Regions from separate parts of the Sinorhizobium arboris LMG 14919 genome, predicted to be linked through region 3. Evidence: predicted binding sites of a transcription regulator. Region 3 holds the regulator's gene; each other region holds the start of a gene.
The links. Region 3 encodes HrcA, which represses chaperone genes, less so after heat shock. Its sites were predicted from a motif close to GTTAGCACTCNCNNNNNGNGAGTGCTAAC; they were not measured.
Positions count from the first base shown of each region.

Region 1 (3,278 bases), 530 kb from region 3:
TGCTCGGGCGTCTCGGTCTCGTCATCGTAGAAGCCGGCACAGACGATCGTCTCGGCGTCGTCGGCAGACACGATCTCGGTGCCGAGTCCTTCGAGCAGCGGCAGGTCTCGATCGGCGCCTATGAAGAAGATGCGTTTGTCGGCCGCCGCAATCAGCGCCCGCGTCACATCACCCGAGGTGACGATGCGATCATAGGATTCGTCAGGCACGCCGAGGCCACGGATCTGCACCGTGACGCCCGGATGCGGCCGGGGTGAGTTGGTGATGAGAACGACGGTCAGCCCCTGGGCGCGCGCCTCGGCAAGCGCTTCACAGGCGGATGCAAAGGCTTGAATCCCGTTGTGAAGCACGCCCCAGACATCGCAAAGGACCACGTCGTAGCGACCGGCGATTTCCCGAAAACTGTTGATCCTGACGGCCATGCTGGCTTCCTGCAAACTCGGCTTTCCGGCTGACATCGCAAGGAAGGGACAAGAATACAAGTCTCGCACCGAGAAAAACGCGGCGCTTCCAAAGGATTTAAGGCAATTGCAGGAAAGCGCGCGGCGGTTCTGCTCCAGATAACGATGCCTTAGGTCGCCTCGACCTGACTTTTCCTATCGCGCTCTAGAAAAGCGCGATCCCCCCGCCGCGGCGCAGATTGCCAGCGTCTGGAACATTCCGCGTTTCCACCAAAGGAGCGAGGCGGCTGCCAGGACCGTCAGGAACAAGGCGACAGGATCGAGCGTCGCCGGGTCCGGATGAGGAAGGAGAACCGACCCGGCCTCCGGCGTGCGGGCGCAACATTCAAGGCTGCCTGCTCGTTCACGGGTGCTTCCCCTTGCCGCCATGCGAGACCCAATCGTGCTTTTCCTGGGTCGCATCACGCGCCCAGCGATAGAGGGCGTCATAAAGGGTCATCCCCGCCTCGAGCTGTTCGAGATCGTCGGCATACATGCGCGAAAGGCCGAGTGAAACGGCAAGCAACCCGGCTGCCTCCGGCTCCAGTTCGCGCCTGTCCGTGTCGGCGCCACGGACGATACGGGCGACATGCTCCAGCGCAGGGAACGAGAGACGGAATTCCTTGACCATCGTGTCGAAGGTACATTCCTCGCCGCGATGGCTCCAGAAGACGCCTTCGATGTCGAACGGCGTCGCGCCGAAGCGCTCGCCGACGGCCTCGACCTCCGCCGGCGTGACGAAAAGAAACCTGGCGCGCGGATCGACGAAGCGCTGGATCAGCCAGGGACAGGCAATCCGGTCAATCTTCGGTCGCGACCGGGTCACCCAGACGGATCCCCCCGAAGGATCTGCATCCGGAAGGCTTGCGACCGGAACGAGCGGCAGCCCCGCCGCCCGCCACGCTTCGATGCCGCCGTCGAGTATTTCCGCAGCCGCCCCTGCATGACGCAGCCATGCGGCGGCACCTTCGCTGAGCTTGCCCCCGTGCTTGCAGAGCACGACAACCCAGCGGCCGCGGTATTCCTCTGCCCATCGCCGCACGTGAGCATGGGCGCGATGGAAGGAGCCCGGCACGAGATGCTGATCGGCTGCGAAGTCGTCGCCGTCGCGCACATCGATAAGGACTGGCGCCTTCGGGGTGCCGACGAGACGAGCGAGTTTTTCGGAAGAGATGGAGTTGAACGAGGCCATGTTACGACGTCCTTTAGATCGCTAGCGGACGCGAAACTCCGGCATGGCGCCTCGTGAGGCATTCGCTTACCCCATGGGAACCATCAAACAAAAGCGCGTCCGATCTGTCAACGATCATGGCCGGCAAAAAATCTCGGAGCCGATCCTTGACTCATTTCGCAGCCAGCCTTATCTCGGCTGGCGCTAGCACTCACTTGAGAAGAGTGCTAACACCCATCCGGCGGGTCCATCCGCGACCCGCAGTGTCATTTGATCGAGGGATTAGACAATGGCAAGCACCAATTTCCGTCCGCTGCACGACCGCGTTGTCGTCCGCCGCGTCGAGTCTGAAGAAAAGACCAAGGGCGGCATCATCATTCCGGACACCGCGAAGGAAAAGCCGCAAGAAGGCGAAATCGTGGCCGTCGGCTCGGGTGCCCGTGACGAAAGCGGCAAGGTTGTTCCGCTCGACGTAAAGGCTGGCGACCGCATCCTGTTCGGCAAGTGGTCCGGCACCGAAGTCAAGATCAACGGCGAAGACCTTCTGATCATGAAGGAAGCCGACATCATGGGCGTCATCGGCTGATAGCCGGCACCCTTCAAACTTCCGTAATTTGAAACCGGACCCGTTCCGGAATTCGAAACCAGGAGCTTTCAAAATGGCAGCTAAAGAAGTCAAGTTCGGCCGTAGCGCGCGCGAAAAGATGCTGCGCGGCGTCGACATCCTCGCCGACGCAGTCAAGGTGACGCTCGGCCCGAAGGGTCGCAACGTCGTTATCGACAAGTCGTTCGGCGCACCGCGCATCACCAAGGACGGCGTTTCCGTCGCCAAGGAGATCGAACTCGAAGACAAGTTCGAGAACATGGGCGCCCAGATGGTTCGCGAAGTCGCTTCGAAGACCAACGACATCGCCGGTGACGGTACGACGACTGCAACCGTTCTTGCTCAGGCGATCGTTCGCGAAGGCGCGAAGGCCGTTGCCGCCGGCATGAACCCGATGGACCTGAAGCGCGGCATCGACCTCGCTGTCGCCGAAGTCGTCAAGGACCTGCTGGCCAAGGCCAAGAAGATCAACACCTCGGACGAAGTCGCCCAGGTCGGCACGATCTCGGCAAACGGCGAAAAGCAGATCGGCCTCGATATCGCCGAAGCGATGCAGAAGGTCGGCAACGAAGGCGTCATCACGGTTGAAGAAGCCAAGACCGCCGAAACCGAACTCGAAGTCGTCGAAGGCATGCAGTTCGACCGCGGCTACCTGTCGCCCTATTTCGTCACCAACCCGGAAAAGATGGTCGCCGACCTGGAAGACGCTTTCGTTCTCCTGCACGAGAAGAAGCTCTCCAACCTCCAGGCGATGCTCCCGGTTCTCGAAGCTGTTGTCCAGACCGGCAAGCCGCTCCTCATCATCGCTGAAGATGTCGAAGGCGAAGCACTCGCAACGCTCGTCGTCAACAAGCTGCGTGGCGGCCTGAAGATCGCTGCCGTCAAGGCCCCGGGCTTCGGCGACCGCCGCAAGGCCATGCTCGAAGACATCGCCATCCTGACGGGCGGCACGGTGATCTCGGAAGACCTCGGCATCAAGCTCGAAAGCGTCACGCTCGACATGCTCGGCCGTGCAAAGAAAGTTTCGATCACCAAGGAAAACACGACGATCGTCGACGGTGCC
Region 1 is NZ_ATYB01000014.1:536,139-539,416, reverse strand. Features, by position in the region: gene SINAR_RS0113690 (TIGR01459 family HAD-type hydrolase) at 1-422, opposite strand, end outside; gene SINAR_RS0113685 (chromate resistance protein ChrB domain-containing protein) at 805-1,632, opposite strand; gene groES (co-chaperone GroES) at 1,901-2,197, shown strand; gene groL (chaperonin GroEL) at 2,271-3,278, shown strand, end outside.
Region 1: groES (co-chaperone GroES) is a predicted target of HrcA. The motif match lies at 1,815-1,843, and genes of this name have one in related genera.

Region 2 (3,278 bases), on a different contig from region 3:
GACTTTCCTCGCCCGTGCTCGTCCGCCAATTCTTGCCGTTGATACGGGTCGAGCACTGCCACTTTTTACTGTTCTCGCGGCGATAGACGAGGACCTTGCCTCCCAAAATCTCATGACTGGCCATTCTTTTAAACCCACCCTTGCGTTCCGAAAGCGGCGCCAGACTGTGTATGAGATGTGTACGCCGAAATGGCGGAGAAATTACGGCATTAAAAAAGTAACTATTTGTTTTCACATCAGAAAAATTCTAGAAAGCTACCGTACAGCCTAAGCCAGAGGGATTTAAAGCCTACAACCGGGTAACTCAGTGAGCCCAAATGCGCTCGTGGCCGGACTCAGCGGTTTTTGGGGACGTCTGTGATCTGTGGTGTGTAGACCGCTGTGTCGGTGTTATTCTCCGACCAAGCCCCGCCGATTGCCAAGTAGGCGAGAATGACGGCCATGGAGAGTAAGATGACGCCGATCGGGAAAGCCGTTGAGGCGTTCCGTTCTGGCGGGTCATGATAATCCCGGAGATTCATTTTCGCACTCCCGTGAGATGTTGAGGAGAGCGAGCGGTTCGGCGACCTACCTACCACCAATAATATCCGAAGACCGGTCGAGCATGGCGCTTACACTTGATCTCTTCCTTATACTCGTCATCGTCCCACTTGCGCTCGATCTTGCAGCGGCCGCGACGGTATTCTTCTTTGTAGGCTCTGCGCTCGTATCGGGGTTCATCATAGTAGTAGCGGTAAGAATGCCAGCGCCCATGGCCGCTTTCGTCCTTCCAAGGATCGGCCACTGCATTCCCGGCGAGAACCGCGATCCGCGTCGGCTTCCCGATCTGGAACCGCAATCTTCATCGGCGCAGGGCGCCGCCGTGGTCGGTGTCTTCGCATCTTCTCCGAGGGATCGATGAACAGCACCAACACAACCGCTGCCGCCACAAGTATGTATCCCGGAATGCCTGTCTTTGCGCTCGCGAAAGCGGCAATCAACATGGCGGCTGCTATGTAGATTGCCGTTGACCCGGGACCGGATGTGACGCCCCAAACGAGATCGGAAATTCGATTTTTCCATCTACTTTCCAACATCGCCATAACCAATAACCCCGATAGAACTGGCTTGGACTGGTGAGAAGCAACAGTCCGTCCGTGTTTTCGATTACCTCCGATTGTGTGTCGGAAAAGCTATTTTGCAACCGGCTTCAGACCTTTGGCACCGGGCGCGGGACTAAGGTCCTAACGCCCAATAAGGCTCTGCGGGTGGAACTACCCTCAATCGACGGTTGCTTGCCAATGGCGCTGCCGTCACGGGAAGATGCCTATGCTTCACCCTCCAAGATAGGAGTTGGTGCGATGAGCCCTTCCCGCGACGATTGGTCCAAAATAGTCTCCCGGGGACTCTAGAGCGTCGCGTCAAGAGGTGGGGGCGAGACCATTAGAGCAGAGATCGGCCCAGATCGTGGCGCGAAATCATGGCTTTAGCACTCCATGTGGTGGAGTGCTAAAAAATTTCGTCGCCCTCTTGAAACTCGAAAAGCCAGAAACCAGATCGATTGGCGCGATGCCAAAACATCGTGCGTCCCGCGTCGGATTCGCATCGGATGCGGCGCCGAGGATCCTCTAAAAATGTGTTTGTCAACGAGGAGAGCAACATGACGTTCCGTCCCTTACATGACCGCATCCTGGTGCGCCGCATTGAAGCCGAGGAAAAGACGGCCGGGGGCATCATCATACCCGACACGGCGAAGGAAAAGCCGCAGGAAGGCGAGGTCATCGCCGTTGGCCCGGGGGCGCGCGATGACAGCGGCAAGCTCGTCGAGCTCGACGTCAAAGCCGGCGACCGCATTCTGTTCGGCAAATGGGCCGGCACAGAAATCAAGCTCAATGGTGAGGAGCTTCTGATCATGAAGGAATCCGATGTGATGGGCGTGATCGAGATCGACGCCGCAGCGAGAAACGCAGCCTAGTGCCGATCCGGACCCATGCCAGACAAGAAATGCTGACCCAGGAAGGAGTACAATAATGGCTGCCAAGGAAGTGAGATTCCATACCGAAGCCCGCGAGAAGATGCTGCGCGGCGTCGACATTCTCGCCAATGCGGTGAAGGTGACGTTGGGCCCAAAGGGTCGCAACGTGGTACTCGATAAGTCGTTCGGCGCTCCGCGGATCACGAAGGACGGCGTCACTGTCGCCAAGGAGATCGAGCTCGAGGACAAGTTCGAGAACATGGGCGCCCAGATGGTGCGCGAAGTGGCGTCGAAGACCAGTGATATCGCCGGTGACGGCACCACCACGGCAACGGTTCTCGCGCAGGCGATCGTCAGAGAAGGAGCGAAAGCGGTCGCCTCCGGCATGAACCCAATGGACCTCAAGCGTGGCGTCGACAAGGCGGTGGATGCTGTGGTCGAGGAGCTGCGGAGGAACGCCCGCAAAGTCACCAGAAACGATGAGATCGCCCAAGTAGGCACCATCTCGGCCAATGGTGACACGGAGGTCGGCCGCTTCCTGGCAGAGGCGATGGAAAGGGTCGGCAATGAAGGCGTGATCACGGTCGAGGAAGCTAAGACCGCGGTCACGGAGCTCGAGGTCGTGGAAGGCATGCAGTTCGACCGCGGTTACCTCTCCCCTTATTTCGTGACCAATCCCGACAAGATGCGCGTCGAACTGGAGGAGCCCTATGTGCTCATCCACGAGAAGAAGCTGTCCAATCTGCAGGCGCTGCTTCCAGTTCTCGAATTGGTTGTTCAATCCGGCAAACCGCTGCTGATTATCGCCGAGGACGTCGAGGGTGAAGCGCTCGCCACCCTCGTCGTCAACAAGCTGCGTGGCGGCCTGAAGGTGGCTGCCGTCAAAGCTCCTGGTTTTGGCGACCGCCGTAAGGCCATGCTCGAAGACATCGCCATCCTGACGGGAGGCACAGCAATCTCCGAGGACCTCGGAATCAAGCTTGAGAACGTCACGCTCGAGATGCTCGGCCGGGCCAAGAAGGTGGTTGTCGAAAAGGAAAATACGACGATTGTCGACGGCGCTGGTTCGAAGACGGAAATTCAGGGCCGCGTCGCCCAGATCAAGGCGCAAATCGAGGAGACCACCTCGGACTATGATCGCGAGAAGCTGCAGGAGCGTCTCGCCAAGCTCGCCGGCGGTGTTGCGGTGATCCGCGTCGGTGGCTCGACCGAGGTCGAAGTCAAGGAACGCAAGGACCGCGTCGATGACGCGATGCATGCAACGCGGGCGGCCGTCGAGGAGGGCGTGCTGCCTGGCGGTGGCGTCGCTTTCCTGCGAGCCGTC
Region 2 is NZ_KE386497.1:742,979-746,256, forward strand. Features, by position in the region: gene SINAR_RS1000000138105 (hypothetical protein) at 1-235, opposite strand, end outside; gene SINAR_RS0132515 (hypothetical protein) at 336-521, opposite strand; gene SINAR_RS0132520 (hypothetical protein) at 572-838, opposite strand; gene groES (co-chaperone GroES) at 1,640-1,954, shown strand; gene groL (chaperonin GroEL) at 2,010-3,278, shown strand, end outside.
Region 2: groES (co-chaperone GroES) is a predicted target of HrcA. The motif match lies at 1,465-1,493, and genes of this name have one in related genera.

Region 3 (3,278 bases):
GAGCCGGTTGGCAAAGCACGCAGCATTTTCGAACAAGGACAAGGCCGCGCTTCCGCCAGGATGCGCGGCCTTTTGGTAAAGACAAAGGGCCGCGCCCTCCGAGGGCGCGGCCCTTTGCAGATTGCGTCATACGATGTCAGGCAGCAGGCGTCTCACCTTCGGCGGAGGCCGCTTTCGGGCCGCCCTTGGCAACACCGACCATTGCCGGGCGCAGGACGCGCTCGCCGATCGTGTAGCCCGCCTGGACCACCTGAACGACCGTGTTGTTCGGAACTTCCGTGTTCGGAACCTCGAACATGGCCTGATGGAAATTCGGATCGAATTTCTGACCGGCAGGGTCCAGCTGCTTCACGCCATGGCGTTCCAGCGCCGCGAGCATCGACCGCTCGGTCATTTCCACGCCCTCGATGAGTGCTTTCAGGCCGGCGTCGCCCGCCTCTCTGGCGTCGGCCGGAATCGCGTCGAGCGCACGGCGCAGGTTGTCGGAGACCGCCAGCATGTCGCGTGCGAAACCCGCCACGGAATAGGACTTCGCATCCTTCACGTCGCGCTCGGTACGCCGGCGCAGATTGTCCATCTCCGCGGCGAGACGAAGATATTTGTCGCGCAATTCCGCGTTCTCCGCTTTGGCGAGCTCGAGCGGATCCGGCGCGGCGGAAGCATCCGCCTCAGGCTTTTCCGCGGCTTGCGGCTCGGCGGCTGTTTCGAATTCTTCGGGCGCCGCGGCCTCGGGTCCGTTCTTGGTCGTTTCGTCGGTCATGACGTTCTCCGAGTTTCTGTCTTTGCTGTGTTCGGCATCATCAAACCAGCGGAAATCGCTTTGCTTGAACGTTCTGTTGCCTGGATTTGAAGCCCGATATCGATGTTTGGGCCCGAAAAATCAAGAGTCGATTGCTTCATCGATCAAAGGACTCGTTCAGCGCGACAGCCGCGACATGAGCTGGGCGGTGTAATCGACCATGGGAACGATGCGGGAATAATTGAGCCGGGTCGGTCCGATGACACCGACCGCGCCGACGATACGGTCGTCGCTGTCGCGATAGGGTGCGACGATCAACGACGAGCCGGAGAGCGAAAACAGCTTGTTTTCGGAGCCGATGAAGATGCGTACGCCCGGACCGCTCTCAGCGAGGTTGAGGATCTCGATCAGGCTGTCCTTCTTTTCGAGGTCATCGAAGAGCATACGCAGCCGCTCGATGTCGTCGGTCCCCTCCAATCCCTCGAGCAGGTTGGCCCGACCCCTGACGATCAGCCGCGCCGGCTGACCGTCGCCCTCGCTTCCGGACCAGATCGCCAGTCCGCGCTCGACCAAGTCCTGAGACAGCGCGTCGAGCTCGCCGCGCACCGTCTCCTTGACCTTTTCCAGCTGCGTCCGCAGCTCGGGGATCGTCTGCCCGGCAAGGTGAGCGTTGACGAAGTTCGCCGCTTCGGTGAGTTGGGCGCTGGTGATGCCGGCCGGCAACTCGATGATGCGGTTCTCCACCTGATCGTGTTCGCCGACGAGCACCGCCAGCGCCTTGGTCGGCGCCAGCCGGATAAACTCGACATGCTTGAGGACGGGATCACTCTTGGTGGTGATGACGAGACCGGCGCCGCGCGACATGCCGGAAAGCATCTGGCTCGCCTCGGTAAGAAGGTTTTCAACCGACTGGTCCCGATTTCCCGGGCGCACCTGCCTTTCGATGGAGGCGCGCTCCTCCGGCGAAAGATTGCCGACCTGCATGAAGGCGTCCACGAAGAAGCGCAGACCCGTCTGCGTCGGAAGCCGGCCGGCGCTGACATGGGGGGAATAGATCAGGCCCAGATCCTCGAGGTCGCTCATCACGTTGCGAACCGAGGCAGGCGACAGCGATATAGGCAGAAGCCGCGAGAGGTTGCGCGAGCCGAGCGGCTCCCCGCTTTCCAGATAGCTCTCGACAATGCGGCGGAAGATCTCGCCGGAGCGCTCGTCCAGCGCCGATGCGATCCCCTTCTTTCCAGGGTTGCGCAGTACCATGTCACTCCGTGATCAGTATTCGGTGTTCGCAAAGAATATAGTGATCCAGGCGAGGATTGGCAAAAGGGAAAAATCACAGCGAAGCTTTGGCATCAACCGGTTCCCTTTGCTTGCGCCATGATCTAGAAGGCTCACGTGAGCGCCGCGCGTCTTCCAGAAGCGCAAAGGCCGCTGGAGAACTTTAGAATTGCTGCCTGTTTTGCCCTTGAAATCCAACGAAGCTCAAGGAAACACGCAGTCGGGATCGACAGGAGTTGACGATGCGGCCATCCGGCAGAAAAACCGACCAAATGCGCAAGGTCTCGTTCGAGCGCAGTTTCTCCAAGCATGCGGAAGGATCCTGCCTCGTTCGCTTCGGTGACACGCATGTTCTTTGCACCGCAAGCCTGGAGGAAAAAGTTCCGGCATGGCTGCGCAACGGCGGCAAGGGCTGGATTACCGCAGAGTACGGCATGCTGCCGCGGGCGACCGGCGAGCGTATGAGGCGCGAGGCGGCGGCCGGCAAGCAGAGCGGCCGCACACAGGAGATCCAGCGGCTGATCGGCCGGTCGCTTAGAGCCGTCGTCGATCTGCCGGCGCTTGGCGAGCGCCAGATCTCGATCGACTGCGACGTGATCCAAGCCGACGGCGGCACGCGCACCGCCTCGATCACCGGTGCCTGGATCGCCCTCCACGACTGTCTGAAATGGATGGAGGCGCGCAATATGGTCAAGCTCGAGAAGGTGCTGAAAGACCATGTCGCCGCCATTTCCTGCGGTATCTTCGCCAATCAGCCGGTCATCGACCTCGATTATCTGGAAGACTCCGCTGCGGAGACGGATGCAAATTTCGTGATGACGGGCAGCGGCGGCCTGGTCGAGATCCAGGGAACCGCAGAGGGCAAGCCCTTCAGCGAGGAAGAATTCGCAAACCTGATGCTGCTGGCCAAGAACGGCATTGCCGAACTCATCGAAATGCAGAAGCAGGCGATCGCAGGCTAGATCGTTTTTGCGACAGCGAACGAACTGACTCTTTGAACCGACCACTTCGAACGGAAAACGTTGCACATTTTCCTGAAAGTGCTCTCGATCAACTGGAAGGAACCGGTCCGTTGCCGACATTTGAAGGCATTCTTGAGACCGCGCTCTACGCGGACGATCTCGACCGTGCCGAGGCCTTTTACGGAACGGTCCTCGGCCTTGAAAGGATCTCGCGCGCCGGCAACCGCCATGTTTTCTTTCGCTGCGGTGAAGGCGTGCTACTGATCTTCAACCCGGCGGAGACGGTAAAGCCGCCGGCACCA
Region 3 is NZ_ATYB01000014.1:7,954-11,231, reverse strand. Features, by position in the region: gene grpE (nucleotide exchange factor GrpE) at 137-760, opposite strand; gene hrcA (heat-inducible transcriptional repressor HrcA) at 917-1,996, opposite strand; gene rph (ribonuclease PH) at 2,257-2,976, shown strand; gene SINAR_RS0111130 (VOC family protein) at 3,087-3,278, shown strand, end outside.